DNA from 3 places in the Pelotomaculum sp. FP genome. Region 1 is predicted to be linked to each of the others. Evidence: riboswitches for the same ligand, from Rfam matches in the RefSeq annotation. Region 1 holds a riboswitch; each other region holds the start of a gene.
The links. A riboswitch is a leader RNA that binds a small molecule or an ion and turns the genes downstream of it on or off. The one in region 1 is predicted to bind cyclic di-AMP.
Positions count from the first base shown of each region.

Region 2: it holds a riboswitch for cyclic di-AMP, as region 1 does, so the genes downstream of both, ablA (lysine 2,3-aminomutase) here and Psfp_RS21605 (CAP domain-containing protein) in region 1, are expected to answer to the same signal.
Region 3: it holds a riboswitch for cyclic di-AMP, as region 1 does, so the genes downstream of both, Psfp_RS22110 (CAP domain-containing protein) here and Psfp_RS21605 (CAP domain-containing protein) in region 1, are expected to answer to the same signal.

Region 1 covers NZ_QFGB01000019.1:42,984-53,009, forward strand. The annotation lists gene galT (galactose-1-phosphate uridylyltransferase) at 1-760, opposite strand, end outside; gene minC (septum site-determining protein MinC) at 1,048-1,677, shown strand; gene Psfp_RS09565 (NUDIX hydrolase) at 1,737-2,303, opposite strand; gene Psfp_RS09570 (Hsp20/alpha crystallin family protein) at 2,486-2,929, shown strand; gene Psfp_RS09575 (acyl-CoA dehydratase activase-related protein) at 3,109-4,119, shown strand; gene Psfp_RS09580 (CoA protein activase) at 4,107-5,210, shown strand; gene Psfp_RS09585 (acyl-CoA dehydratase activase) at 5,233-6,186, shown strand; gene Psfp_RS09590 (aminotransferase class V-fold PLP-dependent enzyme) at 6,242-7,426, opposite strand; gene Psfp_RS21605 (CAP domain-containing protein) at 7,637-8,383, opposite strand; cyclic di-AMP (ydaO/yuaA leader) riboswitch at 8,390-8,623, opposite strand; gene Psfp_RS09600 (hypothetical protein) at 8,839-9,054, opposite strand; gene Psfp_RS09605 (hypothetical protein) at 9,117-9,695, opposite strand; gene Psfp_RS09610 (hypothetical protein) at 9,872-10,026, shown strand, end outside.
Region 2 covers NZ_QFGB01000032.1:32,307-42,332, forward strand. The annotation lists gene Psfp_RS13015 (efflux RND transporter periplasmic adaptor subunit) at 1-634, opposite strand, end outside; gene Psfp_RS13020 (HAMP domain-containing sensor histidine kinase) at 934-2,403, shown strand; gene Psfp_RS13025 (response regulator transcription factor) at 2,431-3,126, shown strand; gene Psfp_RS13030 (mechanosensitive ion channel family protein) at 3,178-4,269, opposite strand; cyclic di-AMP (ydaO/yuaA leader) riboswitch at 4,561-4,715, shown strand; gene ablA (lysine 2,3-aminomutase) at 4,855-6,153, shown strand; gene ablB (putative beta-lysine N-acetyltransferase) at 6,128-7,018, shown strand; gene Psfp_RS13045 (YraN family protein) at 7,077-7,439, opposite strand; gene Psfp_RS13050 (ribonuclease HII) at 7,675-8,514, opposite strand; gene ylqF (ribosome biogenesis GTPase YlqF) at 8,511-9,359, opposite strand; gene lepB (signal peptidase I) at 9,380-9,931, opposite strand.
Region 3 covers NZ_QFGB01000005.1:10,944-20,969, forward strand. The annotation lists gene Psfp_RS03285 (glycosyltransferase) at 1,037-1,825, opposite strand; gene yabG (sporulation peptidase YabG) at 1,968-2,861, shown strand; gene Psfp_RS03295 (hypothetical protein) at 2,966-3,970, shown strand; gene Psfp_RS03300 (hypothetical protein) at 4,068-4,484, shown strand; gene Psfp_RS03305 (hypothetical protein) at 4,547-4,951, shown strand; cyclic di-AMP (ydaO/yuaA leader) riboswitch at 5,332-5,656, shown strand; gene Psfp_RS22110 (CAP domain-containing protein) at 5,724-7,148, shown strand; gene Psfp_RS03315 (SPOCS domain-containing protein) at 7,338-8,885, shown strand; gene Psfp_RS03320 (SPOCS domain-containing protein) at 8,943-10,025, shown strand.

The DNA of each region.
Region 1 (10,026 bases):
GGTCCTGCACCTGTTGTGCTCTGATCTGCCCGAAATCGGACTGGTGTTCAGTAGGGACAATCCAGGTTTCAAAGGGAAAACGTGAAGCAAAAGGCGCAAAGCAGACAAAATGCCGGTTCTCAGCAACCAGTCTTTCCCCTTCCCTCAACTCCTGCGCGATAATATCGCACAGGGCGCATCTGTCATGTCGGTTATGGTATTCATTCATCCCGGTTATTTCCGCATTGACCTCGCTCGGTATCTGAGGTGTCGCAATCAGCTGCGAATGGGTGTGTTCCAGTGAAGCGCCGGCCGTGTGGCCGGTGTTTTTAAATATTTGAATATATTTCAACCTTTGGTCTTTGCGAAGATCCAGGGATCGATCACGCCAGCCCCAGACGACCTCCTCCACCTGTTTCACTGATTGCGTATCAAGCCCTGGCTCATGTTTGGTTGACTCAACGATAACCTCATGCGCGCCCACCCCGCGCATGAACTGGTAAACACCGCGTTCCTGCAGGTAGGGTTGGCCCTCGATGTCAACTGCGGGAAACTTGTTTGGCACTACCCGCATCCACCAGCCGGGAGTGTCCCTGCCGGTTCCCTGTTCGCGATAAGCGATTATTTCCGGAGGGGTCTCTTTTTCGTGGCCTTCGCATAAAGGACATTCGCTGGAACTCTTTTCATCCCTGATCTCTTTGTAGTTGGAAGGGCGTTTGGAGCGTTCTGTGGCGATGACAACCCACCGGTCAACGATGGGGTCCTTCCTCCATTCGGACATTTTAGTACCTCCCGCAAAATAAGCTTAAATTGACACTAAACATTATAGTCAGCCGCAAAATCAATTGTGAACCAGTTACTACCAGTTATGTAGCGCTATTGATCTATTTGTTTTGCCGGGCACAAGGGACAATTAAGTGCACTTAAATTGAGATTGCCGCAAAAGTGATCTTTTTATGCAGGGTGCGATTTTTTTATTGATAATATTTCTGAATTTTAAAGGATTAAGTCAAGTAAAATCGAATTAAAACAAGGTATTGAGAAAATTGTGGAAAGAGGCGGTTACCTTTGGGCAGTCAAATGGTTAGTTTTAAAGGAACAAGGAACGGCTTGGTAATTGTCCTTGACCCAAGCCGAGAATTTGAAGATATCAAAAATACACTGCGCTCAAAGATGGAGTCGGCCAGGGGGTTTTTTAGCGGCGCCAAGTTTTCCATAGCTGACATTCACCAGAAAATCCCCACCAGCCAAAAGGATGAGCTTGAGGATATCTGCCGGCAATACGGAATGGTCCCCAACCCTGACGGCAGTGTTGTGACACGCTCTAAAGCGGCCCGGCAGTACCAGAGCCAGAGCGCAATTCCTTCGCCGGTTGGTGATGGTGAAGCCGCGCTCATGGTCAGGCGTTCACTGCGTTCGGGACAGCGTATCGTTTATGCGGGACATGTTGTTGTACTGGGCGATATCCACCCTGGCGCAGAGGTGATGGCAGGCGGCAACGTGCTGGTGTTGGGGAACTGCCGGGGGGTAATCCATGCAGGTATTGATGGAAACAGCTCCGCCAAGGTGGTGGCCATACGGCTGTCTCCAACGGTATTGAGCATTGCGGGCAAGAGGTTCACTCCCGACCTTACCGGACAGCATGCCGGTTACTGCCGTACTGCCCGCTTGTCCGGCAAGGAATTTGTTTTTGAATAAGATCATTCGAAGAATGATTTTTAGCTAGTTTGACAATAAAACCGGCGGAGCATTTTGGCTCACAGCCGGTTTTTCATATAGCTGTCCACGGCCAGAATACCGGCCACTGACGCGGCATCACAGATTTCACCCGACCAGATCATCTGAATTGCATTTTCCCAGGGTACCGTTAACACCTCAACAAATTCGTCGTCATCAAGGTTTTGGTTTAGAAGGGTCAAGCCTGATGCAAAGAATAGGTGCAATTCCTCATCAGAGAAACCGGGAGTACTGAAAAAGCTGCACAACCTGACTAACTCTTTAGCTTTGTAACCTGTTTCCTCTTGTAGTTCCCGCAGGGCTGCTGACTCCAATTCTTCTCCCGGTTCGATATTCCCAGCCGGTAGTTCCAGGGCGGTCCTGCCGGTAGCGGATCTGTATTGTCTTACCAGAAGCAGCTCACCATCCTGTTTTACCGGGACGATGATCACGGCCCCCGTGTGTTCCACAATCTCCCTTTTTGCCGTACGGCCGTCGGGTAATTCTACCGTATCAACCCTGAGGTTGAGAATTCTACCACGGTATATTATATTCGAGCGAAGGACTTTTTCGGTAAGATCGCTGATCATAATCACTCCAGTACACAATTGTTTTGCTCCTACTTATTCGCCTAACCGATATCATTATCCTGCCGTGCCTGCCAATATAAGCCGTAAAGAGTTCTTCCATATCAAAATATCTAATATGGCGTACGCCCGCATTCATGCAGGTATAAATATAAGCAATTTGCAAAATATTAATTTAAAACATTTCATCCGGGGGTGAAAAAATGAGTATAGTACGTTGGGATCCTTTTGGGGAAATCAGCAATTTGCGTAACCAGATGAATAAAATTTTCGATCACAATTTTTTAAAACGGGGCCTTATGACTGCTACCGAACAGTTTGGACCGAGAGTTGACCTTTACCAGACCGATCGGGAGGTTGTTGCAACAGCTGAACTACCTGGTATTGAGTCCAAGGATGATATTGAAGTCGCGGTAACTCCTGACACACTGAGTTTAAAAGGCGAGTTGAAAAGATTTAAAGAAGTTGACGAAGATAACATCTTCCACTCCGAGAGATACTATGGTACTTTTAGCAGGATGCTGCCCTTGCCGGCGGAGGTAAAACCCGAAGAAACCCTGGCCAACTATCACAACGGACTGTTGGAGATCCGGATGCCTAAGACTGAAAGAGGTCAAAAGAAAATGCACCGGGTTAAAATACAGTAAAGAAAAACCAAAGGGCCGTCCGGCAGAGGCGGCCTTTTTCGTTGTCAGGCTCTTTTTTTGTTGATTATTGCTGGAGGAATTTCCCTAGAAATATAGAATTTTAAACGAAAAAAGGAAGGGGCATAACCTGTCCCTGCAGCCAGTATAGTAATAAGAACTCAATATCAACTAAGGAGGCTATGACCGGTGTGACTATTAAGGTTGGCATTCCGGGGGCTCTTTTATATTATCTTTACTACCCTATGTGGCGGACCTTTTTCAATGAACTCGGCGTCCAGGTAGTAACATCCGGCAGGACCACCAAAAGTATTTTGGATCAAGGGACTCGTGAGGCGCTGGCTGACGCCTGTGTACCTGTTAAACTATTCTACGGCCATGTTATGGATATTAAAGACAAGGTCGATTACCTTTACATCCCAAGGGTGGTCTGCCTGAACCGGAGAACAGTTTACTGTCCCAAATTTCTTGGCCTGCCCGATATGATCCGGTATTCTATTGAGAATGTACCGCCTATTATCGATGTCCGCATGGATACAAGACAAGGCCGCTTTGCGGTTGTAAAAGCTTACCTTGCAATCGGTAAGCGCCTGGGAGCGCCAATATTATCGGTACTCCTTGCATATTTGAAAGCCGTGGGGGTTTTGCACCGCTATAACAGACTTTTGAGAAAAGGATGGAGCCCCGTTCAGGCCATGGATTTCCTGGAGAACCAGACCGGGGGGGCGGATTTTGACGGTTCTGTCAAGCCCAGTTTGAAGTTTGCCGTACTTGGTTATCCCTATGCTATTTACGACAGTTTCATTAGCGTGAATTTGATTGATAAGCTAAGGAAGTATGGGGTTAGAGTCATCACGGCCGAAAATATTCACCCGGCCTTACTGGCCCTTCAAAAAAACTGCAACCTGCCAAAACGACTTTTCTGGACCTTCAGTGACAGGGCGCTCAAGGCGGCCCACTTTCTTTTTAACCAGAACAAAATTGACGGGGTCCTGCACTTAACAGCCTTCGGTTGCGGTCCTGACTCCCTGTTGAATAAATTAATCGAAATGGAAGCCAAAAAACACAGTGATATTCCTTTTATGACCCTGATGATTGATGAACAAACAGGAGAAGCAGGCATGACCACCCGCCTGGAGGCATTCGTTGATATGGTCAGACGTAGGAAGGAGGCGCTTGCTTGTCGAAAGTGACTTTTCCAAGAATGGGTGAATCGTGGCGAACATTTAAAATGCTCCTGGAGGACCTCGGTAACGAAGTGGTGCCCCCCCCCCGTCCCAGCAAGCGCACGCTCGATCTTGGCGTACGGTATTCACCCGAATTTGCCTGTTTTCCACTAAAAATCTTAATGGGAACTTACCTGGAATGTATTGAAATGGGCGCCGATACCATTGTCACGACAGGCGGTGTGGGCCCTTGCCGGGCAGGGGAATACGCCATGCTTCATCACAAGATCCTGAAAGACATTGGTCATGATATAAAAATGATCGTATTCGAGCCCCCCCGCCATTACCCTCTAAACTTCATCAGAAACGTATTGGCGCTTAACAAAGCGCGTGTTTCCATAAGAGGCATTATTTCCCACATAAAGCGAGCCTGGCGCAAACTACAGGCTTTGGACAACGTAGAAAAAATGAGCCATGTGACCAGACCGCGCGAACTAACCAGCGACAACACCTCCAGGGTCTACCGCAAGGCGCTTGAGTGGATTGACCAGGCTTACACCACGCCGCACATTATTGAAGCTGAAGCGGCTGCTCTGGAAGCCTTGAAAAATATCCCGCAGGATCCCCAACGTATGGTACTGAAGGTCGGTATTGTTGGGGAAATCTACGTATTACTGGAGCCTGCCAGCAACCTGGAGATTGAAGAAACACTCGGCAATCTGGGGGTTGAAGTAGAAAGGTCCATGTTCCTTACAGGGTGGACCCGGGATAACACCTGGAATGAAACAACTGAAGGAATGACTGTCAAAGAAGCCGCCGCCCCCTATCTCCCTGAACTGGTAGGAGGACATGGCCGCGATTCAATCGGCAACACCATTCTTTGCGCCAAGCGCGGGTTTGATGGCATGATCCAGCTGGCCCCCTTTACCTGCATCCCGGAAATTGTCGCCCGCACCATCCTGCCCAGGGTCAGCAGGGATTATGATATTCCCGTACTTACTTTTTTCCTGGACGAGCAGACCGGGAAAGCAGGCATGTCTACCCGGTTGGAGGCATTTACCGACCTGATGAGAAGGAAAAAACTCTTGCCGGCGAGAAGAAATTGTTTAACCGGTTAAATAGTTACAGAAAGGATTTGTCATGAAAGCATATTTAGGCATTGATGTCGGGTCAGTCAGTATAAATATTGTTGTAATGAGCGAGGCCGGAGATGTCCTAACCGGCCTTTACCTTCGTACCATGGGCAGACCTATAGAGGTTATCCAGGAAGGTCTTAAAGAAGCGGCGGCGGCAGTGCCGCCGGACATTGAGATAGCCGGCGCAGGTACGACCGGCAGCGGTCGCTACCTGGCAGGAGTTATGGTGGGCGCCGATGTTATAAAAAATGAGATTACCGCCCATGCCGTCGCTTCTTCCATGCTTGTGCCGGATGTCCAGACAGTTCTGGAGGTAGGCGGCCAGGATTCCAAAATTATTATTATGAGGAATGGCATCGTTACTGATTTTGCCATGAACACAGTATGTGCCGCAGGAACCGGTTCCTTTCTGGATCAGCAGGCTGCCCGCCTCAACATCCCCATTACCAGTTTTGGCGAACTTGCTCTTAATTCCCAAGCCTCTGTGCGCATTGCCGGGCGCTGCACTGTTTTTGCCGAATCGGACATGATTCATAAACAGCAAATGGGTTATGGACTCCCGGACATTGTTAAAGGGCTGTGTGACGCGCTGGTTCGCAATTACCTTAACAATGTGGCCAAAGGCAAGGAAATATTACCTCCGGTGGTGTTCCAGGGCGGTGTTGCCGCCAATGTAGGGATTAAGACGGCCTTTGAAACAGCCTTGGGTTTGCCGGTGATTATACCCGAATACTTTAATATAATGGGTGCAATCGGAGCCGCGCAGTTGGCCAAGGAAAAGACAGCGGGAGGTAATAGTACCAGTTTTAAAGGATTTGCTGTAACCGGTCTTCCCTATCGCACTGGAAGCTTTGACTGTAACGGGTGCTCGAATGTATGCGAGATAGTTGAGATTTATGAGAATGAAAAAGTAATTGGCCGCTGGGGATCCCGCTGTGCAAAATGGGACGTAATTTAGCTCCGGTAAAAGGCGATGAGAATCGAGTTTTTGATACCGGTTTTTTCCCCAAATTTCAGCAGCCGCAAGATTTATCCTCACCCTTGTTAAACTCCCCGGGCGGTATCTCAGCAATCTCGGCCAAAGAACGAATGGCAAAGTCAACTTCTTTTTCAGTGTTAAAATAGGAAAAACTGAAGCGTACCAGTCTCTGCTCCAGGGTACCCAGGGTCCTGTGCGCATCAGGCGCACAGTGCAGGCCTGCCCGGCAGGCTATTTTATATTGCTGGTCCAGCGCATACCCCACTTTCCCGGACGGTTTTCCCTCCAGGCTGAATGATACGACAGGCGCGCGGTTGTAAAGCTCTTCCGGTCCGTACAACGTGATACCTTTCAGTCCGGAAACTCCCTCCAGGAAGCGCTTGGTTAAGTCCATCTCGTGTTTTCTAATCCTTTCCATTCCTTCCATCCGTATAAATTTTAAACCTGCCGCCAATCCGGCAATACCTACCGAGTTAACCGTGCCGCTTTCATAACGCTCCGGCAATACTTCCGGTTGTCCGGGCGCCTCGGAATAACTGCCTGTGCCTCCTTCTTTCAGGGGCGTCAACTCCAGCCTCTCGTCGATATAAAGGCCGCCTGTTCCGGTAGGCCCGTACAGCCCTTTATGGCCCGGAAAAGCAAGCAGGTTTATACCCATGAATGAAACATCCAGGTCAAAAACCCCGGCTGTTTGAGCGGCGTCAACAATCAGACAGAGTCCCTTTTTCTTGGTGAGTTGGCCAATCTCACCGATCGGCATTATCGTCCCGGTAACGTTTGAAGCGTGTGTGATTACTACGGCAGCGGTGTTCGGTTTAATAGCCGACTCAATATCTTTGACGCTGATCGAGCCGTCTTTAGCGCAGGGAACCTTGGTGACTTCGACACCTTTACCCTGTAACACATAGAGCGGCCTGGTTACCGAGTTATGCTCCATAGAGCTGGTGATTACATGCTGGCCTTCCTTGAGCAAGCCTTTAATGGCAAGGTTAAGCGCCTCCGTGGCGTTCATGGTAAATACAATACGATCAGGATTCTTGATATTGAACAGGGCGGCCAGAAGTTCTCTGGCTTCATCTACGAGGCGTCCCGCCTCCAGTGCCATTTGATGTCCTGACCTGCCTGGGTTGGCTCCTACGAATTTTATACAGTGCTCCATGGCTTCCCAGACTTTAGAAGGTTTCGGCCAGGAGGTGGCCGCGCTATCGAAATAAATCAAATTGTATCCCCTTTCTTGGTCCAGGCCCTGTTTTCATTCAAAGCTGGCAGGGTTTATTCTGTTTGGTATAACTATATTTTATTCTGTACCATATGATTCGTTTCTATTTCCCCGTGGAGGCAGCAAAAAAAACAGGCACGCTCTCGCGTGCCTGAAGAATAATGATTATACCTTTGAAAAATTTCTGAGGTTTTAATTTTAGTCAGTTGTTTAGTCACCACTGAACAGTTGGGTGACAACTACCCCGCTGCCTGATTTGGTGATGCCTATACCAATTGAGTCGTGGAGGGGATTGAGAATGTTGGCTTTATGCCCCTCACTGCCCATAAACAGTTCATGTGCCCGTGTCGTTGTCGCCGCCTTGGCGATGTTCTCCGCACCCATGACCCTGGCCGAATAGCCCGCTTGTCTTTCCATGTTTAGCGCTGAGCCATATGTTGGTGATGTGTGGCTGAAATAATTGTTCTGGTACATATCCTGACTTTTCATCCTGGCCAGTTCCGTCAACTTTTGATCGAGTGTGAAAGCCGGCAGTCCGGCTTTTACCCTTTCCTGGTTGACCAGATCGAACATAAGCGCCTCGTCGGCTGTTAATCCGCTGGTCCCGGAAGGGGTGGTCGGTGTCGTAGGAGTTGTTGGAGTTGTTGGGGTCGTAGGTGTAGTTGGTGTAGTTGGTGTAGTAGTGACCGGTTTCTGGTTAAATCCAGTTCCATAGTACTTGTTCCAATAAGACTGAAGCGGGTTCGTTGCGGCAGTTGTTGGTGTCGCGGCAAGTACGGCCTCATTTGTAGCGGTTGGATTGCCGTAACCATAGTAATCATTGTAGCCATAAATATCGCCCCAGTTTGAACTTACCTCACCTTGATCTGATGGCGCTGCCATAGCTGCCGGTACGGCGACCAAAATTAATAATAAACAAGGGACGAGCACGAACAGTAAACGCTTGATGCTTGTCAACAGGATTGCCCCTTTCTTAGCGCCTCCGGGGTTAGCTGGCGGGTTCGGTGAAAGATACCCTACCCATTTTGCCAAATTAGTGTGTTGTGGCGCCCCATGGCTACTATCAACCAGAAATAACGGGCAGGCTTGTCCTCTTTCACACTAATATTACACGCATGGCGCAAATGGGATTCACCCCAAGTAATTGGTTCCCCCGTACCCAGTATAAATATTACTGGGATTCGGCATTTTTAATACTATTACTGTCAGATTATATTTTTTATGATCAATATAGACAAAATCGTTTTCAAACGATGAATGGGTCTGTAGTTTAATAAAATATTTTTACCTTCAAATAGATATGAGAAGTTGAAAATTAAAGTAAGATGGTAATATTTATCTAAAACAAAGGTTGGGCTTCTCTAGAAGCCCAACCTTTGTTTACCCGGCAACTACCGTGTCTAGCACTTTCCTCATCCACCGGGCGCTCTTAAACCTAAACTGCTCATAATAGAACTGAATACACCGGGCATTGCTTTAGTGGGGTCATAGGTTATACTTACCCTGTTCAGTCCTGTTATTTCTACCTTATTAACCCCTTCTATGCATAAAATGGCCTTTTTCATCTTATTTACTTTTTCTAAATCGCCCAGACCCGTTACAGTAAAATGCGTCTGATAGAGCAACATCCTTTGCCTCCTTGCGTGCATGCCAATCCGGAAGGGAAGGGAGTTATGCCCTGCCCCTTTCTTTAGCAGAGCGGTTTGCACTGCGGCGGGAATAGAGTAGGCGGACAGACGAACGGGGGTTGGGGCGAAACCTGTTCACACATGGCCGGCGTGCAGAATCCGAAGCTCGGTATAAGCAATTTGACTATAGCCAGGGATTGGATGACCAAGCAAAGATCGAAAGTACAGCAAATCTGGTTGCCGAGAATCAGGCAGGTACATGCGGAACTGACAATTTCACAGTTGGTAAAGGTACCAACCGGTGCGCAGAGAACTACAGTTTTGGTGAAGCTGAACATCAGGTCTTCAAACTCGCAAACTATCATTCCGCCAGCATCCAGGACCTGCAGTGTATAAGTGACCGTTACAGCGAAAGTGACATTTGCCCGTCCTGTTTTATCGGGTGTGCTCCTGCCAACTTCAGAACAAACGGCGGAGTTGATGATACAGTTGACCGTGGCGCCTTCAGGCGGACAGCATTGACCTAAGGGCGTGCAGACGTTTTCACGTCGTTCTGCCTGAAAGCAGAAATCGTATACCTTCGGGACTTCAATGCAAACGGTCTCAAATGGGGGGAATGGCCTTAAGCCTTCAGTTTCCATAAATTAACCTCCTTAGGGAACTAACAATAGACCGGATTACCGTTAGTCCCGTATAATTATATTTTTATTTCATAAATATGTCAGTATATATAAATTGGTGAAGCTTTTGGAATTTAGTTTAAACTATTTACCTCTTGGTAAACTTTTGCATACTATACTTTAGGAGGTGAGAGGCTGTGAACTGGAAACCATACTTTTATTACCGCCAGCAGTTTACTGGGGAAAGTCAGTCCAAAGAAGGCGTTATCCAGGATGAGCCTGAAAAAAAACCCAGCAAAGATGCAGCTGGTGGGGAAAATAAAGTGATTGCAGTTACAGATCGTACAGTTGA
Region 2 (10,026 bases), on a different contig from region 1:
CATCAATTTCACCTATGTAACCACTAATTGGCGCGGTAACCGTATATTCTTCCAAATTATCCTGTGCGGTACTAATGGTCACGTGCAACTTATCAATTTCCTGCTTTGTTTGTTCCAAACTGAGCCTTGCCTGTTCCAAACTGAGCCTGGCATTGACCAGTTTGGTATTCGCATCTTCTAAATCGGTCTTTGATACAGCACCGCTTTCATAAAGAGTACTGATGCGGTCGTAATTGACCTGGGCATCATTTAAAGCCTGAGCTGCAGTATCATAACTAACCTGTGCAGTATCATAACCAACCTGTTTGATACCCAGGTCAGCTTCCGACTCAGCCAGGTTATGAGATGCTTCCCTGGACTCAATTGTAAAAAGAACCTGCCCCTTTTCCACCCGGTCACCTAATTTCACGTTGACCCCGGCAACACGGCCCGAAACCTTGGAAGCAATAGTGGCTTCAGACGATGCCTCAATCTGTCCGGAGGTATTGTAAATCTTGTTCATGTCTGTCTTGCTCACCTGAACAACCTCAACTGCAGTAGAAGATTCTTCATTGCTTAAAGGCTGTTTTTTTCCACATCCGCTAAAAAGAGAACATAATAACAAAGCCAATACCAAAACCGTTAATCGTTTCAACTTTCTTCTCGCTCCCTTCATCTTCTTTTATTTACAAGCATTTATGCATTAGGCAAAACTCTGGAAACTGCATTATGTAAAATCAGCCAGTTCTTCAACCTTAAACATTATAAAAAAAGAAAATAAACTGCCTCTAAATCAAATAGAAAAATTTTCTTAACAAATTTGAAAATCGAAATAAAAATTTTGTACAATATTTTTAAAAAATTTAAGAAACCGTTTTAAAGTAATTAATATTTAGGATTTATAATGGATAAAGAAAAAAATTCCCCAAAAGGCAAGTTCAGAGGAGAAATAGCATGTCCTTAAAATCAAAAATTTGGGCTTCTTACATAATTATGATTATTATTCCTCTTCTCCTGGCAGTTTTGTCAGCCAGGCTGATTCTAAGCAATTATGAAAAGGACCACCAGCTTCAAATAATCGAAATTGCCCTAGAGGAAAAAATGCAGGAGAATATGGATTTTATGGATGAGCTGGATAACACCCTCGCCAATAAGCCGGATAATTTCAAAGATTCATTTTTCCTGTCGCGGATCAACGAAAGAATTTCTTCTTTAAATATGGGAGTTCTGATTCAATACAATGAAAAGTTTATGTATAATTCTGTTCCAGTTAACGCCGAAAAACTTAAACCTTACTTGGTAAAATTTCTCCAACAAGACGTTGCCAATAGATGGGTATCGGCAATCTCAAAAGATTATATTGTAAAGTGCCGGGCTCTCTCTTTCAGTGACGGGACAACCGGCCGCATCTACCTTTTTATGAGCAGAACAGCGCCCTGGGATACTCCGCCGGCCGGCCACACCGGCTATGTGAAATGGGTTTTTTTAATTTTCATTATTTGCATCTTTATGACCAACAGTTTCTTGACCTACCGGTTGTCCAAAAGCTTAATCAAGCCTTTGGATTCGGTTAAAAAAGCGGCTAAAGAAATCCAATATGGAAACCTGGATTATCCAATTAGTTATCCGGTAAAGAATGAAATAGGAGAATTGTATCAAGCCTTTGAAGAGATGCGGATAAAGCTAAAGCAATCACAGGCGCTCAACGCGCAATATGAAAATAGCAGAAAAGAGCTAATATCCAATATATCCCATGACCTTAAGACCCCCATCACAGCAATTAAAGGCTACGCCCAGGGTATTATTGAAGGTGTAGCTAACAACCCTTCGAAAATAGAAAAATATCTTCGAACTATCTTTACCAACGCTGTGGAAATGGAGCGCTTAACAAATGATCTAGTCCTTTTTTCCAAACTGGACATCAAACAAATCCCTTTTTCCTTTGAGTGTGTAGACATTAATAGATACCTTGAGGATGCCAGAGAAGAACTACATTTTGATTTGACTGAAAACAATATAGCGCTTAACTTTGAGTCCTATTATGAAAGCGATGATCTAATCATGGCCGACCGGCAGAGGTTAATTAGAGTCATTCATAACATCATGGAAAACGCCAAAAAACATTTAAATAAACAGGAAAAGGAAATAAAAATAATCTTAAAAGAAGAAAAAAACGAAGCCTTGATTGAAATAAGGGACAACGGTTGTGGAATTCCGGCGGATAGACTCCCTTTAATTTTTGACCGGTTTTACCGGGTAGATTGCGCCAGGAACCGGACAACCGGGGGTAGCGGGATCGGGCTGTCCATTGCCAAGGAGATTATTGAGGCCCATCAGGGGAGGATATGGGGAGAAAGCACTGAAGGTTTGGGGACAAGTATTTTTTTCACTTTAAAAAAAGCTGCCTATTTTAAAAAAGATTAAAATCCCATCAAAGAGGAGGTTAGAAGAATGAAAAAGGTATTGATTATTGAAGACGACCAATGTATTGCGGAACTGGAAAGAGACTATCTGGAAATAGACGGATTTGAAACGGATATTGAACTAAACGGAAGAACAGGACTGCAGCGTGCTTTGCAAGGAAACTACGCGATTATCATATTAGATGTCATGCTGCCTGAAATAGACGGTTTTGAAATCTGCAGGACAATACGCAATAGGAGTAATGTACCTATCATTATTGTCTCTGCCAAAAAAGAAGATATTGATAAAATCAGAGGATTGGGGCTAGGAGCTGATGATTACATGACTAAACCTTTCAGTCCTGCCGAACTGGTTGCAAGAATTAAATCCCATCTTGCCCGCTATAATCGCCTTGTTGATCAAAAAGTTGTCAATCGCCCCGAAGAAATAAAAATTAAAGGACTGGTAATCAATAAAAGCTCCCGGCGTGTTCACCTGAATGGCCAGGAAATTCCATTTACCGCCAAAGAATTTGATCTGTTGGTCTTCTTGGCTGAGAACCCTGATCGGGTGTTCAGTAAAGAACATATTTTTGAAAAGATCTGGGGTGTGGATAATGTGGGAGAGATTGCGACAGTAGCCGTTCACATCCGGAGAATCCGTGAAAAAATAGAAGAAGATACATCTAATCCGGATTATATTGAAACCATATGGGGTACAGGATATCGTTTTAATATTTCCTGATTTCGATTAAGCAATGACCTATCAATAAGTTAAAATTAGGTACCCGGTATCTTATTCTTTATTCTGGTAAATGACCTGCTTGGGATAGGGGATTTCGATACCGGCCCGGTCCAGCGCGTACTTAAAGCGCTTGCGCAGCTCTCTTTCTACAGCCCAGTGTTCACCCGGCAAAGTAGGCGCCACGGCGCGAATATCTACCGATGAAAGCCCCAGTTCAATAACGCCCTGCACCTGGGGCACATCAATAATGGCTTCGATTTCCCGGCAGGCTGCTTCACACTCATCTTTCAATACCTTGATGGCCTGGTCGATATCTTCTTCGTAGGCGATACCCACCGTTACCTGGGCCAGCATGGGTCCCCGGTTGTAGTTGGTCACCTGGGTAATCCCCCCGTTGGGGATGATGCTAAGCTCACCGGTCCACTGGCGGATCTTACAGGTGCGCAGCCCTATTTCCTCCACGGTGCCGGTTACCGCGTCTATTTGCACAAAGTCGCCCACACTAAACTGGTCTTCAAATAATATAAAGAACCCGCTGATGACATCCTTGACCAGGTTTTGCGCGCCGAAACCTACCGCCAGGCCAAGGATACCGGCGCTGGCCAGGATGGCGCTGGTGTTAACGTTGAAAATTTGCAGGATCATCAGGCAGGCCATGAAGAAAACGAGGTAAGTGATGGCGCTACGCAGCAGTATTTCCAGGGTTTGCGCCCGGCGGCCGGTCGTTTCGTGATTATCAAAAACCTGCTTCACAACCAACTGGCCGAAATTAATGGCCAGCTTCGCTCCAACCAGGATCCCGATGATTTTTAACACTTTGGCGCCCAGCGTTTTTAAATCGTCCGGTGAAATGAGCTTCACATTGAAAATTTCCAGGATCACTATAGCCGCTATAAAATAACCCCCATAGAGGATTATTGTCTGCAGTAAAATACGCGCCGAACGTATAGCTTCGTCAGAAATAACCCCCTTCTCTGCCTGCTCGCTATCGCCCTGCCCGCTTTCTCTCAATACCCGGTTCGAGAAGCGGTAAAGCACCTTGATAAGGATGTACGTAAAAACTAATACTAAAACGGATAATACCAGGTCGTATAAGAAAATTTGCATCTGATCGGGGATAAACAGATCCTTAATCCAGTCCATATATAACTCCAGCTGCTTATCGATAATTGTAGCCACCTCGCAATAAAACAAGACTATTGTCGGATATTATATCACAAAAATTTCCGATTTCCCATATGGCTCAGCATTTCCTTCAGCAGTAATTAAACAACCCTGCAAGGCTAAATTTTTAAAACTCAGGCATAAAAAGTGCATGTATCCGTTTACAATGCCATAACTCCGGTATACTGCCATATGCTACCATATATCTCATTTGACATAAGAAATATTTATAACTAAAATTACATCAAGACATATTGAATATCAAAGACCATTCTATCAGCGCCGAGTCTTCCCAAAAGGAAGAGCGGGGGAACCAATTTTTGGGGTTAATCTGTTTGAGACGTGTACATTTCACATCTCAAATGGTAGGGCTACCCTTAGTCCGCATCCGTCAGCTAACCTCGTAGGCGTACAAGGGAAGAATTGGGCTGTATATTTTTTTGGCCGGATCTTTCTTCCGGCCATTTTATTTTCAATATACTTCCTTTTTATTCTTCCTTAACCCCATTGTTACCCTAATGCTGTTTAGCCGGGGGAGAAAAATTGACAGGAGGTATTTAACCTATGAATGCAAAAATCTTATCCCTACAATCCAGAAACACTGTAGACTGGATGGATTGGCGATGGCAAATGAAGCACAGGCTCCAGTCGGTGGAAGAACTGGCCGAATATATCGACTTCAATAATGAGAAGATACGGGATATCCAGATGGCCTGCGATGTCTTCCCTATGTCCATCACCCCCTATTATGCATCGTTGATCAACAAGGATGACCCCAGGTGTCCCATTCGTATGCAGTGCATACCAAATCCCCAGGAACTTATAGAGGGACGCGGCGATATGGACGATCCTTTACATGAGGACGCAGATTCTCCCGTACCCGGCCTGACCCACCGCTACCCCGACCGGGTGCTCCTGCTTGTCACCAACGAGTGTTCCATGTACTGCCGGCACTGTACCCGCAAGCGCAAAGTGGGCGACAACAACAGGTGCACAACGGAAAAGGATATTGACCTTGGCGTTGAATACATTAAAGCCCACCCGGAAATACGTGATGTCCTGCTGTCGGGAGGAGATCCTTTTATACTTTCCACCAACCATTTGGAACGAATCATCCGCAAGGTGAAGGAAATTCCACATGTACAGGTAATTCGCATTGGGACCCGTACCCCGGTGGTCATGCCGCAAAGGATTACTGACGAGCTGGTCAGGATGCTCAAGAAATATCATCCTGTCTGGATCAATACTCATTTCAACCACCCGCGTGAATTCACGCCTGAAGCTGTCCAGGCCCTGGCCAGGCTGGCCGATGCCGGAATTCCCTTGGGCAACCAGACGGTCCTGTTGAGAGGCGTCAACGACTGCCCGGTGATTATCAAGAAACTGTCGCACCTCCTGGTGAAAAACCGTGTTCGTCCATATTATCTTTATCAGTGCGACTTATCCCGGGGCATCGAACATTTCCGTACTCCTGTAGCCAAAGGGATAGAAATCATGGAAGCGCTAATCGGCCATACTTCCGGTTTTGCCGTACCCACTTACGTTGTGGACGCGCCGGGAGGAGGCGGCAAAATCCCGGTCCTGCCTAATTACCAGCTGTCAATGACCAACACCAAAACTGTATTGCGCAACTACGAGGGCGTCATATGTGTCTACGAGGAACCCCAAAACCCTGGTTCCGGTTGCTCCCCCACCTGCTCCTTGTGTAAGGAACACATTATCAGGCATGAACCGGTCGGCCTGCAAAAGCTGTTTGACCCATCCAACCTGACTGTAAGCCTGGTGCCGGAAGGAAACCGGCGCAAAGCTCGCTATACCGCTCGTAAAGGAGAAGCTCATGTCTATCGAAATCAAAAAAAATGAAGATATTTACTTGGATCGCTGGGAAATCATAGAGGGCAATGCTTTTGACTGCCGTATTCTGGTTTCACCCTATAACCGGCGAATTACTGTCTATGAATTCAACCTTACACGGGACCATGCTGCAGGAGAAATGGTTGAACTCCTTGCGGGAAAGGCTTTAGAAAACGGCCTCGACAAGATCTGGCTTAAATCCAAAACCGGTTATATGAACGCTTTTGCAGGCGCCGGGATGAAGTTGGAGGCAGCTATTCCCGGTTATTATAAGGGCAAGGAGACAGCCCTCGTCTTTGCCCTGTACCTAAGCAACCAGCGACAAACACCTTCACACGCCAGAGGCAAGGAATTGGTCGATCAATTGGTATCCAAGTTCAAGGACGGAACAGTAAAACGTATAATTCCTGACGGGATAACGTTTAAGTGGGGTGAAAAGGAGCATTGCCCAGCCCTGGCCCGGTTATACAGAAAGGTTTTTACTACTTATCCATTTCCGGTTTTTGATCCCGATTACCTCAAATCGACCATCGCTCAAGACAGTACTTACTATATAACAGCCTGGCACAACAGAGAGCTGATAGCTGCCTCCTCGGCAGAGATAAACCGCCCCCAGCAAAACGCGGAGATGACTGACTTTGCCACGCTCCCCCAGTGGAGAGGGCACGGGCTGGCCAGTTTTCTCCTGGAACAAATGGAAACCCGGCTGAAGGGTGAACGGTTCCGGTGTCTGTACACCATCGCCCGTAGTAGTTCAATTGGTATGAATAGTGTGTTCGTCAACGCCGGATATGGTTATTATGGAGTATTAATCAAAAATTGTAATATTGGTGTGGGATTTGAAGACATGAACGTATGGGCTAAATTACTATGAAAGTCCTGACGCCCAAAAAAGACTCGCCGGCATCGGCGAGCCTTTTGTTTATGGCAAGCTAAAAAGCGTTCTCAATATGTTCCAGCTTTTTTACCCGGCCCTCTCCGTCAAACAGGACCGCTATGACATCAAACCTGCAGCTTGCGTTGGTCTTACCCACCGATTTGAGATAATGCCAGGCCAGCTGCCTGAGCTTCATCTTTTTCCGGCTGGTAACCGATTCCTGAGGCAAGCCGTAATCGTTGGAACTGCGTGATCGAACCTCAACAAAGACGATGACATCCCGCTCGCATGCCACGATGTCGATCTCTCCGAGCCTGCAGCTATAGTTTCTGCATAACACCTGGTAGTTATTATTTTCCAGGTACTGAGTTGCAGCGTCTTCACCCTGCCGCCCCAGCAGCTTTCGCCGGATAGTCATTCGCATCACCTGCAAACTCTAACATCGATAGCTGAAAAACAACATAATTTCCAGCATCCGGATGCGTGGTAATTCATTCGCACAAACGCTCACGCCCAGATGGGCATAGAATAGTTCCCAATGCCGCTGACCCGGAGACAGGGTTTGCACCTACATTTCCAGACCCACCCGAAGTGTTATTTCCATGTTCAAAGCAAAGTGGCATTTTGTTGTTTTCACAGTCGTATCTGCAAACTTATCCGAACAAGCCCCCATCCGCCTGTTCCGTCATATCCTTGACAGGCTGGAAGCCGGCCCGGTGGATCGGGCAGGGTCCGTAGAGTTTCAGAGCGCTCAGGTGTTCCGGTGTGGCGTAGCCTTTATGGCGATTGAACCCGTATTGGGGATAGAGCTGGTCGTAAGAGTCCATGATCCGGTCTCTTTCCACCTTGGCCAGGATTGAAGCCGCCGCAATAGAGGCGCTGAGGCCGTCCCCGCCAACGAGCGGCATCTGGGGCAGGTTGAGTCCGGAAATTTTAAAACCGTCAACCAGCACAAAGACGGGCTTATCTTTTAGTCCCAGCACGGCGCGCCGCATGGCGGTGAGTCCGGCCTGGTGGATATTCTCCTGATAAATTTCTTCAACCGTAGACAGGCCGATAGCCCAGGCCAGGGCAGCCTCTTTAATCTGCCGGGCCAGAGTTTCCCTCTTGGCGGCAGTAAGCTTTTTGGAATCGTTTAAATCCTTTAGATGGATTACACCCGGTAAAATAACGGCTGCCGCCACTACCGGCCCGGCCAGGGGCCCCCGCCCCGCCTCGTCCACACCTGCTATGGCCGCATGGCCTTTGGCCCACAAATCCTCCTCGTACAGAAACATCCCGGCCAGGCGCTTATGCTCGGCCTCCTTGATATTTTCAGCCCGTTTCCACCGCTGGTACAGATTACGCACCCCTGCCCTCGGGTCTTCTGCCATAGCGGCAAGGATCTCTTCCAGATCCTCACGGGGGCTCTTGAGAAGCTCTTTTATTTGCGCCAAAGACAAGCCCGTAAGAATCAATAAAACCCCCGGCCTTTCGAGATTAATGAGGTTCAAACGGGCGGTCTGTCCAGGGTGTATCGCCCCAGTTTGCCCTCCCGGAATTCTTTAAGAACGATACGGGCCGACTTTAACGAGTCGACGGCCCCGCCGGATATGTAAAAACCCCTGCGCGCCCCGACAGCCTCCAGCAATTGTTCCGGCTCAGCCGTCAAGTCCTCAATCTGGTACCGCTCCCGTATCGCTTCAGGGTAATTGTCAGCCAACCACTTTAAAAGCTTGCCCGCTGTCCCATAAAGGTCATAGACTTCGTCCTTGATCGCCCCGGTCACGGCCAGGCGGTAAGCCGCTTCCTGGTCCTCCAGCTTCGGCCACAGAATACCCGGGGTATCAAGCAGATCAATGTTGCCGGCCACCCTGACCCACTGCTGGCCGCGGGTAACCCCGGGCTTGTCACCGGTCCTGGCGGCGCGCTGACCTACCAGCTTGTTGATAAAAAAGGACTTCCCGACGTTGGGGATGCCCAGCACCATGCAACGCGGCGCCCTCGGCCGCCTGCCGTTCGATACCAGCGCTTGTATTTTGGGAGCCGCCAGCTTGTTGACCTGCCCGGAAACATCTCTAGCCCCACTCCCGCTGATGGAATCAACGGCAACGGAGGGGAAACCGGCTTTAGCCAAAACAGCCTTCCAAAGCCTGGTCTGTTCCGGGTCTGCCAGGTCTGATTTATTTAATATCACCAGGCGGGGTTTTTGCCCCGCCAGCTCATCTATATCGGGATTGCGGCTGCTGGAGGGTATCCTGGCGTCCAGCACCTCGATAACAACATCGACCAGCTTCAAGTATTCCTTGACCAGCCGCCTGGCCTTGGCCATATGGCCTGGGTACCACTGTATATCCATAGGTCACCGTTTCAAATAGACTAGTTTATAATGCGGATCCTGTCCAGCGGCCAGTAAATCAGGACCGCCTTGCCAATCATGAGGTCCCTGGGCAGGAACCCCCAGACCCTGCTGTCATCACTGTTATTGCGGTTGTCACCCAACATCAGGTAGCTGCCCTGAGGTACCTCTCTTGGCCCGTAGTCATTAAAGCGCAGACCCGCCGGCAGGTAATCTTCAGGTACCGTCTGCCCGTTTATATAAAGGCGGCTGCTTTTTAGAGCTACCGTCTCACCGCCTGTGGCGATCAGCCTTTTGACAAAATTACGTTTCTGATCAAGCGGGTATTTGAAGACGACAACATCCCCCCGCGCAGGGTCCTGGAAATGGTAATTCAATTTGCTCACGATAATCCGGTCGCCTTCCTTTAAAGTAGGCTCCATCGAACCGGATGGTATGTAGAAAGGTTCCAGGATAAACAGCCTGATCAATACGGCCAGAACCACCGCGATAACGATGGACTCAGTAATCTCCCTGAAGAAGGAGCTGTTTTTCGGTTTTTCCGGCAACTCTTCTATGCTTTTATCCTCCACCGCGCTTCCCCCCTGTTTCTTCCCGGCATTACCAACTCTTTTTTTGCCCTTCAGCGCTAAAAAACGAAAAAGGGACTGCGCCATGTCCAGTCCCT
Region 3 (10,026 bases), on a different contig from region 1:
TAAGCTGATAACAAGGTTACGTATAGTAGCAAAAACACGGAGAGCAGAGCCGGTCCGGATATGCGAGCGGTCTTCATCAAAGGTTACATCACGCACCAGTGCAGGGAATTTTCAATAGACCAGTTTCCAACAGATATCCACTGTCTGCTTTATCCGGAGCTAAAACCGCTGGTTGTTAACAACAAAGATTAACCGTTTTGCTTTTTGCGCTTGTGACCAGCCAATCCATTTTTCACGGTGGCTGCTTTTAAAGGGGGAAGCGCCCCAGCCAATCAGCGCAACGATCGTTTAACACGGCTACGTATTTGAGCGTCTTGCCGGTCAGTGTCGGAATCCCAGATAGTGATGCTCATTCACTAAGTCGTTCCATTGCTTTTCCTTCATCGGCTGTAATGGGCCGAACGATCAGAACATTGAGATCATAACTTTGAGATATATAGGTATTGTCCGGTGTTGTTCTGGTGACGAGTTAATATTTGCCATGGCCCCCATTTATATGGAGCCTCTCACTCTTGTTTCCAATGTCTGAAGAGCGCACAGCTTCGCTTTAGCCCTTACCAGTCAATTCTAACATTGGTTTTTTCAGTAAACATTGTTTATTTCATTATACAACCTTAAACGTAATATAACAATATAAAATATAACATAAAGTATTTTAACGTGATTCGCATTGCAAGTTCTACCCACAGCATTAGGCCGTACGTGACAAAACTTAATTACCTTGTCATACGGTTAACATTTTGTAAATAAAAAAACAGCTCTACCTTGTTTTCTTAAAATGTTCCTGGTGGAGCCTGGAGGTCTTTTTTAATCAAAGCGGTGCAGAAGGAAGTCTTGACGGTCAAGGTTTCCTACCCAGCGACTACGGACCTAAAGATGTGGATAGCTAAGCAGCCTTGAGCAGTGGATAGATCCATATGAAATGCTCTTATGCAAACTACTATGTTCAATTTCAACGAATGCTGCCATTTATATTTAAAAAGGGTGAAGCCGGCGTATTCTGGCCGGCTTCACCCTTTTGTCTGGAGCCTGATTACTATCCACCCAGATAATTGTCTAAAATGTCCCAGCGCCTCTGTGAATGGTAACCGTCGTACTCCACCTGCCCGCAGGCGCGGCGGCGTTCTTGGCCGTGGTAAACGTTTATGGCTTCCATGCAGTCCCCGATGATTGTTTCGGCAATAAGCTGGGCATGACGGGTATTTTTGCGGGGTGAACCCAGCTCTTTATGCGGCACCCTGGTGCCGACATGTACCTTCAAGCCTCCTTTAGCGGCCAGAGCCAGGGAAACCGGTGGAATGGCCAGCTCACGCAGTGGAACAGACAGCAGGAGCCGGCGGGAGACCGCGTGTGGGCCGTGGCTGGGTGAAGCTGTGCCGAGGCTTTGTTCCAGCCCCAGAGTCTGGTTCAGTTGGTAACGGACTTTGAGGACATGGTTGGCCAGGTGGGACAGGTCTTTAATGTTTTCCCCCGGGTAACAGTCGGTCAGGGCCATGTCGGCGCCCTTGCCAACTATGTCGGCAAGTTCCATTATTTTTTCAGAAATATTTCCGTCCATATCGCCGTCTATAAACAATACTGTGGTGGCCCCCCTTTCCAGCGCTGCTTTTGCCCCAATCGCCCGCGGGATATCAAACCCAAGGGTTTCTGTGAAGTGCAAGGGCAAAATTTTTCCTGTCAGGATGTGCCGGACGATGTTGTAGGAATTATCGTTGCTCCCGTTAATGACTGTAATAATCAGTTCAGCCGGAATGGACAAAAGGGTTTCAATTGTCCGTTCCAACCTTTTTTCCTCATTTTTGATCGGCACTACAGCAGCCAGCATCTTATCACTCCCGTGTTTTTAAAAACCGGTTTCTTAATGTGTAATATATGGAAAAATTAATGAAAAGTTACCGACCTTGCACTATCCCAATACCATTACTCCCTTCATATGATATTAGAAAAACCTAAAAGGGGTATTGGTCATGGAGGAGTTTCATAAGGGAGATGTTGTGGGGCGCAAGTCTTATGGTGTAGACATTTATTTTAAAATCATAGATTTTTTTGAATACAGTAACGGGAAGAAATTCGCCAGGCTGAAGGGAGTATATACAAGACTCTGTGCCAGCGCCCCTATGGAGGACCTGGTCAGGATAGACCCAGGCGCACAGATGTCCCGTCTACGGGATGTTACTTTGAAGAGTAATGAGCAGATGGGCCGTATTTTTGCCCGGCGGCAAAGGGAGCGTGAACTGTTTTGGGGCAGAGCGGTGCACAGCGACAAGGAGCCTCCCAAGAAAGAAAGCAAGGTGGAAGGGTTTGATATACCTGGTACCGTCCTCCATATCGACGGTGACGGGGATTACCTGGATTTGTGTATGACTACTTACAAGCAGCTCAGTATTCCCGCCGATGGCTACAATATCCCTGAGGAGAAACAGCCTGAGGTGGTGGAGGACCTCCTAAAAAAGCATGCTCCCGACATGCTGGTAATTACCGGGCATGACGGTTTTATAAAGGGACGTGAGAATTTTAAAGATATAGATAATTACTACTCCTCCAAATATTTTATGGAAGCGGTCAAAGTGGCTCGAAACTATGAGAAAAGCAGGGATGACCTGGTTATTTTTGCCGGCGCCTGCCAATCTCATTATGAATCTCTGCTAAAAGCAGGCGCCAACTTTGCCAGTTCCCCGCAGCGTGTGATGATTCACGCCTACGACCCGGTTTTTGTAATGGAGAAAATCGCCTACACCTCCATATATGATCCAATTTCTATTAAGGATATCATTGCGGGGACCATTACCGGGTTTGACGGCATCGGCGGGATGGAATCACGAGGAAAATTTCGGTTGGGTATACCTGTTTCACCATATTAGGCCGCGTACCCCTTTTAAGACTCATGCATATGATGGTGCAGGGGCAAAAATTCTAGTTCGAAAGGCTTTTCGAACAACCTTTATCAATTAAAGGGGGTTTGCGCATGGAACGGTATTTTAGGGCGCTAAACAAAACGCGCGATAAATTGTTGCGCCTTCAGAATGTTGTCGGCCTTGGCATAGGGCATAAGGAGATTGGATCGGAAAACACCGGAGAACCGGCCTTTATTGTTTATGTGGAAAAAAAGCTGCCTGTTGAAAACCTCATGCGTGGTCATGTGGTGCCTGAAAAAATAGGCGGGCTTAATACCGATGTGGTTGAAATAGGAGTTGTCCGCGCGCTTGGAGTCAGGACTTCAAGGGAAAGACCGGCTCAGCCGGGAGTGAGCATAGGACACTACAAGTCAACGGCCGGTACTTTTGGAGCGGTGGTTAAAGACAAGCAAACCAAGGAACTGATGTTGTTGTCCAACAACCATGTCCTTGCCAATGGCTCCAGCATTCAGGAGGCCCGGGCCAAACCCGGAGACCCCATCCTGCAACCAGGTCCATACGATGGAGGAACGCTCAAAGACCGCATAGGTACACTTTTGCGTTACGTTCCCCTGGAGAAAAGTGTTGCCAGGTCGGATTGTCCGGTGGCCTCGTCTGTGGCGCGGGGGGGCAACTTCCTGCTCAATATAGTCAAAAGGGACTATGAAATCCGGTTTTATAAACGCTTTAGTACTGAGAACACGGTGGACTGCGCGCTGGCTAAAATTGATTCAATAGACCTGGTAGCGCCTTCTATTCTTGAAATAGGCGATATCACGGGAGTGGCGGAGGCTAAGCCGGGCAAAAAGGTGCAAAAAAGCGGCAGGACTACCGGCCTTACCAACGGAGCTATAAAATCGGTCGGCACAGTGCTGCAGGTCGAGATGGACAAAGATGAGAAGGTATGGTTTTCCGATCAGGTTGTTACCGAGTTGATATCCCAACCGGGTGACAGCGGAGCTTTGATCCTGGACCAGGAACGGAAAGCGGTGGGCTTGTTGTTCGCAGGGTCGGATAAGTTGACCATTTTTAACCGGATTAGCAATGTGATGGATCGCCTGGGATTTGAATTTTAGTGTTTGTGAAGGTCAGGCAAGTATTAAAGTTTTGATTTAAGCCGCCTCACCTTTAGGCCATCCCGGCCATATATTAATAACCGAGGAGGCTTACCATATGGTTTACCGGTCAGTTTTCTCAGGCGACGCTGCCTTGACTTTTTTGGGAGAAAACATTCCAGCGATTGGTCCCAAATTTAATAACAGAGAAGAGGCCATAGCGGTAGCACGGCAGTATCTTGAAGGGATACATCAGATGTCTGGTAAAGGCCGTGAAACACCTGTACAGATTTCCCTCAACAGGCAGGCTGACGGCCGGTATTCCCTGGTGGTTATGGGTTCCAGGCAGGTGATTGGTAAACTAAACAACCTCGATGAACTGTTATTAAAGAGGTTTCGAAAAGGGCTGAAGAAAAAATTGTTTATTCTGACCTGTTTTGTCGATGGGGCGGATGGACAGGAGTGTCTGGTACTCACAGAGGGTTTAGGAGCGGTTTTTTACACCCCCAATGCAATCAAAAACTGGCGCCCGTAAAGGCGTTATCCCGATGCTATGGTTTGAACAGGAATTAAGCGCATCGGTAAAGGGCGGTGACCATGAGCAATAACATATCCGGTGGTTTCGAAAAGAGCTTTGCTCGTGGCTGTCAGGAAAACCACCGGCTTGGTAAAAAGAAATTAACTGAAGAAGCATATCTGGCCGGCAAGAACCTTGGCTATAACCTTGGATACAACCAGGGTTTTGAGTCCGGTTATGATAAGGGTTATGCTGAAGGCAGCAACCTTGGCTATAACAATGGGTTCGTCGCGGCGCTGCGAGGAGACGGGGAGGACGCTCTCCAGACCGACAGGACACCTGAGATACAGGTCCTTGAAACCATACGGAAACTGATCACCGGCGGACAGGCCAGAGTGTTCCTGACAGGTCCTTCTGCGAGAGATGCCGAAACTTTATTAAAGATCCTGAATATTGAAGCTGCGGTTGTCAACCGCTTCCAGTAAAAGCAGGTTTGGAACTGCTATGAAAATACCTGAATATGTTGAGAGAAGAATAAAAAAACCATTGAAAATCTGAATTATCCTGTATAGATCAGATTTGTTTAGCTTTTATAAGCCAGGTTGCTACATTTTAACATCTATTTCTAATTAGGTGTTAATTTGAAAGGTCAGTAGTTAAGTACCTTAGTTGCTAATATTTTAGGTCTTGAACTAATATTACCGGCTTTGCCATCGCGTCCCTTTAGCAGGTATAGTAGGCTGTACAAGCATTATCTTGTTCATGCCTATTTTTATTTTACCATGTTAGTCGCAGGCCCGGCAGCTGTAATTGGCAAGGGCGCATAGCGCAGCTTTCCAAATAACCAGCTAACTGGCGCTTGATGACTGAATAAAGGCCGAATCTCAATAAATTTGGGTACGGAGGAACCAATCTCAGGGGTGAATCCCATTGAGTTGTGCGCCAGGACATGAGAACAAGAAAATGAGACATTAAACGAAAGTTGCGGAAAGCGGAAATTTAAACAGCCAATTAAGCGGGTGTTGGAGGAAAAATGACAGGCGCTCCGTTGTCTGCGGCAAATGTCCCAACGGCTGCATTACCACCCAACTTCCCAGATCTCACGTCTAACGTCCCACCTCTCAAAGGGTAGGTTTATTCTTTTTACCGAACCCGTCAGCTAACTCCGGAGGCACAAAGAAAGGGGAAAATCAACTAATGAGCTTCCAGTCAAAAGGCCTAAGGCCGAGATCCTTAGTGTTTATGTTCCTTTTTGCCTTGCTGCTGACCCTGGGCTTAACGGGAACAGCCCTGGCGGCAGACGCCTATGTCCCCCTGACTACCGATGAATCACAGATGGTCGATCTGATCAACCAGGCCCGGACGAACGCCGGTCTGGCGAAACTCACGGTAAATCCGGCGCTTTCGGGCCTGGCCCGGATAAAAGCCCAGGACATGGCCTCCAACGGTTACTTCAGCCACACTTCGCCTACCTACGGGTCTCAGCAGGATATGATGAAGGCTGCTCAGATCGAGTTTGTTTACGCGGAAGAAAACATTGCCAAAGCTCCAACTATCGGTTCAGCCTTTAGCGCGCTGCAGAATTCAGGTACAACGCGGGCCAAAATGCTGAGCAGCAATTTTGACCAGGTTGGAGTTGGGGTGATCACCAGCGGTAATTACAAGATTATCGTGCAGATGTTTGCCGGAGGGAAAAAGGTAGTTACCACTCCTTCACAGCCACCGGTAGAATCCCCGGCGCCAACGGACAGCGGTCTGACCGCCGACGAGCAGCAGATGCTTAATCTGGTCAACCAGGAGCGGGCAAAAGCGGGACTGAAGCCCCTGCAAAGCGACCCGACCCTGGTCAAACTGGCCCGGATGAAAGCCCAGGATATGATTGACAATGGATATTTCAGCCACACTTCGCCCACCTACGGTTCGCCGTTCGATATGATGAAGAAGTATGGGGTGCAATACAGCTACGCCGGAGAGAACCTGGCCGGAGCTTCCACGGTTAGCAGCGCTCACGCAAATTTAATGAACTCGTCGGGGCACCGGGCCAATATCTTAAACAGCAACTACACCAAAGTAGGTATTGGGGTGGTCAGCGGGGGGCCCTACGGCAAGATGTTTGTACAGATGTTTATCAAGCCGGTGTCAGGTTCTCAGTCAACCCCAACTACGCCGACAACTCCAACTACGCCCACAACACCCACAACACCCACAACACCCACAACACCCACAACACCCACAACACCCACAACACCTACAACACCTACAACACCCACAACACCCACAACACCTACCACGGACAGCGGTCTGACCGCCGACGAGCAGCAGATGCTTAATCTGGTCAACCAGGAGCGGGCAAAAGCGGGACTGAAGCCCCTGCAAAGCGACCCGACCCTGGTCAAACTGGCCCGGATGAAGGCCCAGGATATGATTGACAATGGATATTTCAGCCACACTTCGCCCACCTACGGTTCGCCGTTCGATATGATGAAGAAGTATGGCGTGCAGTACAGCTATGCCGGAGAGAACCTGGCCGGAGCTTCCACGGTTAGCAGCGCTCACGCAAATTTAATGAACTCGTCGGGGCACCGGGCCAATATCTTAAACAGCAACTACACCAAAGTAGGGATAGGTGTAGTCAGCGGAGGCCCTTACGGCAAGATGTTTGTGCAGATGTTTAATGGCTAGATCCGGCCGCCCCTTCTTAGGGCTCAGATGAACGTACCCTTTTTTTACAAAAAAGAGTAATAATTAGCAGCGAAAGAAAGAGGACCTGGTTCCTCTTTCTTTCGTTTTTTCGTTTACGCTACGTTTTTAGCACTTTTTTGAATCACCCTCATATATTAGTATAGAAAAGTTTTGAAAGGAGGAGTAAATATGGCTGGAACCGAACGGCTTAAAGTCAATCTGGTCCAGGGTGAAAATAGAGTCCAGACCGTAGTCAAGGGACAGATTGAAGTTCCTGAAGCGAAGCCGGATGTAGAAAAAATTCTGTCAAAAACAGCAGACGCCAAAGTTAGAAACGTTAGTGTTGTCCCCAACAAAGTTATTGTAGAAGGAACACTCTCTATACAAGTGACCTACGTTGCTTTTAAGCCGGATCAGTCTGTCCACTCATTCGATGACGACTTGAATTTCACGACCTATGTGGATGTGCCGGGCGCCGAACCTGGAGATGACTACTTTGTTCAATTTACAGTCGAGGATGTGAGCCTGACTACCAGCAGAAGGAACCCGCGTAAATTTGACGTTGCAGCAGTATTGAGTACATTTGCAAAAATAACCCAAGTCGATGAGATGGAGATACTTACCGAAACGCCTGCAGGAAATGTGGCCCTGGAGACTGCGGATCTTACGGTTGAGCACCTGATTGGGGACAAAGAAACCAAGCAGATTATTGTCAGTGACGTATTTGAAGTACCTGAAGAAAAGCCGGAAGTTGAAAAAATCCTCAAGGTCAAGGCGGAGGCTGTAATAACCGATAAGAGACTGGTGGCCAACAAGGTCATTGTAGACGGCGAGGTCAGACTCCAGATCCTTTATGTCGCATTCGAACCCCGGCAGTCGGTTCACGACCTGCACCATACCATCAGATTCAGTGCTTTCGTGGAGGTCCCGGATGCTCAGCCAGGTATGAATGTCCACGTGCTGGCAGAGGTTGAAGCAGCGGATGTAGAACCGGTAATCGACCCTGCGCTGAGGGCGGACGTTATCATCAAGCTAACCGTGTTTGTTTCTGAAACAAGGACTTTGCATGATGTCCCAACCCTATTAAAGAATGAGGAAGGTTATACCAAGAGAAAGCTGAAAGTAGACCGCGAAATCGGAGCCGGGGACACCCAGGTGGTGTTGAGAGAAAGTATTGCAGTTCCTGAGTCGAAGCCCGACATAATGAAAGTCCTTGATGCAATTGTCGACCATGCTGAAATAACCGATACCAAAATACTTAAGGGCAAAGTTATCATCCGTGGCTACGTAAATGTGGAGATTGTTTACGTGAGCACCGAGCCTGACCAGGCTGTGCACGCCTTGCACCAGCAACTTAATTTCCGTACCTTTGTCATCATTGAGGACGCCAAGCCGGGCATGGATGTCGACGTAACAGTTGAGCCGGAGTTCGTAAGCGCTGACCAGGTTGGCGTGGATGTCCATACCGAGGTCGTGCTGAGCGTATCGGCAACCGTTACCGAAATGATCCAGCAAGATGTCTATGTGCCTGAGGAAGTGGTACCAACAGTTACTCCAACCGAGACCCCCTGTCCGCCCATTGATTATGTCGTTAGGGCCGGTGATACCCTTGGAAAGATTGCGGCTGCTCATAGAGTAACTGTTCCAATGATCCTGGAGCTAAATCCACAAATAACCAACCCGGATGTCATCGAGGTGGGTCAGGTTATCAAGATCCCTTGCCCGGCCATGGGCTGAAATAGCGAAGGTCAGTTGGTTTTTTAAAATAATCAAATATAAGGAGGTTTAACGAGAATGTCTGTGCCATTTCAGTATCTTTTCACCGAGACCCAACCGGCGACGTGCATCGAAATCAAAGTTCCGGTTGTCATTGAGGCAGTTGACGTTGAGCAAGTTGTAGAAAGTACAATGACCCTTCCCGAACTTGCAATTAAGGTAGACAAAATTCTTGCTTCTATACGTGACCTTAGGGGAACAGCGGTATTCGTTGATGAAAACGTATCTGGTGATATCGTTCTAGTGCCACTTGGAGGCATACCCGGCGTTTTGAGAGAATATACGGTCAAAAAGGTGATTGTCAGCGGCACCATCCACAAGCAGATTTTCTTTGTCAACAAGAATAATGAGGTCAGACACACAGCCGAAGACCTTCCTTTCACCAAGCTTGTTGAACTGCGGACTCCCAGGAAAATTTCCAACAGGAACGATGTCTTTATACAGTTCCACAATATCGATGTGGATATCAACTGGGAACTCCAGAGAGCCAGCCGGCTTCACCAGACTGCTGTTGTCCAGCTTACCGCCAAGGTAGTGGAGGACCGCCAAATCTTTGTACAGATCTGCCCCAGACCGAGAGAGTGTCCGCGGGGGAACCTGGCCAGGGATCCCGGCCTGGAAATCTGGGCGGACGCTGCTCACCCGGTCTTCTGGGGCGCCAGCAATGTAGCCCAGACTACCGTTTCCCATGCCGGCGCCTTTGCAGCTGAGATTGGTCGTCTGAATCCACTATTACCGGGGTCTCTGTTCCAGATGGTGACCAGGGGCATCGTGGGCGGGCGCCAGTACCGGCTCACCTTCTGGGTAAGAGAAGATGTTTTCGGCGCGGGGGTCAGCGATTTCTCCTTGACTGCCGAGGTTGTGTTCTTTGATCACAATGGTATCCAGGTTGGTATTGGAACCCAGACCGTGGCCAGTACAGGAATTCCTGAAACATCTTACAGCCAGGTCCAGTTTGTCACCCCGGTTACCGGTACAAACGTGGCCTCCGCTATGATCCGTTTTGCCTTTACGCCGGGTTCTACCAATACCAATACGGTCAAAATCGACGACGTGATGCTGGAGTGCGTTCCGCTAACACTTGGCGAGGCCCAGATATAAG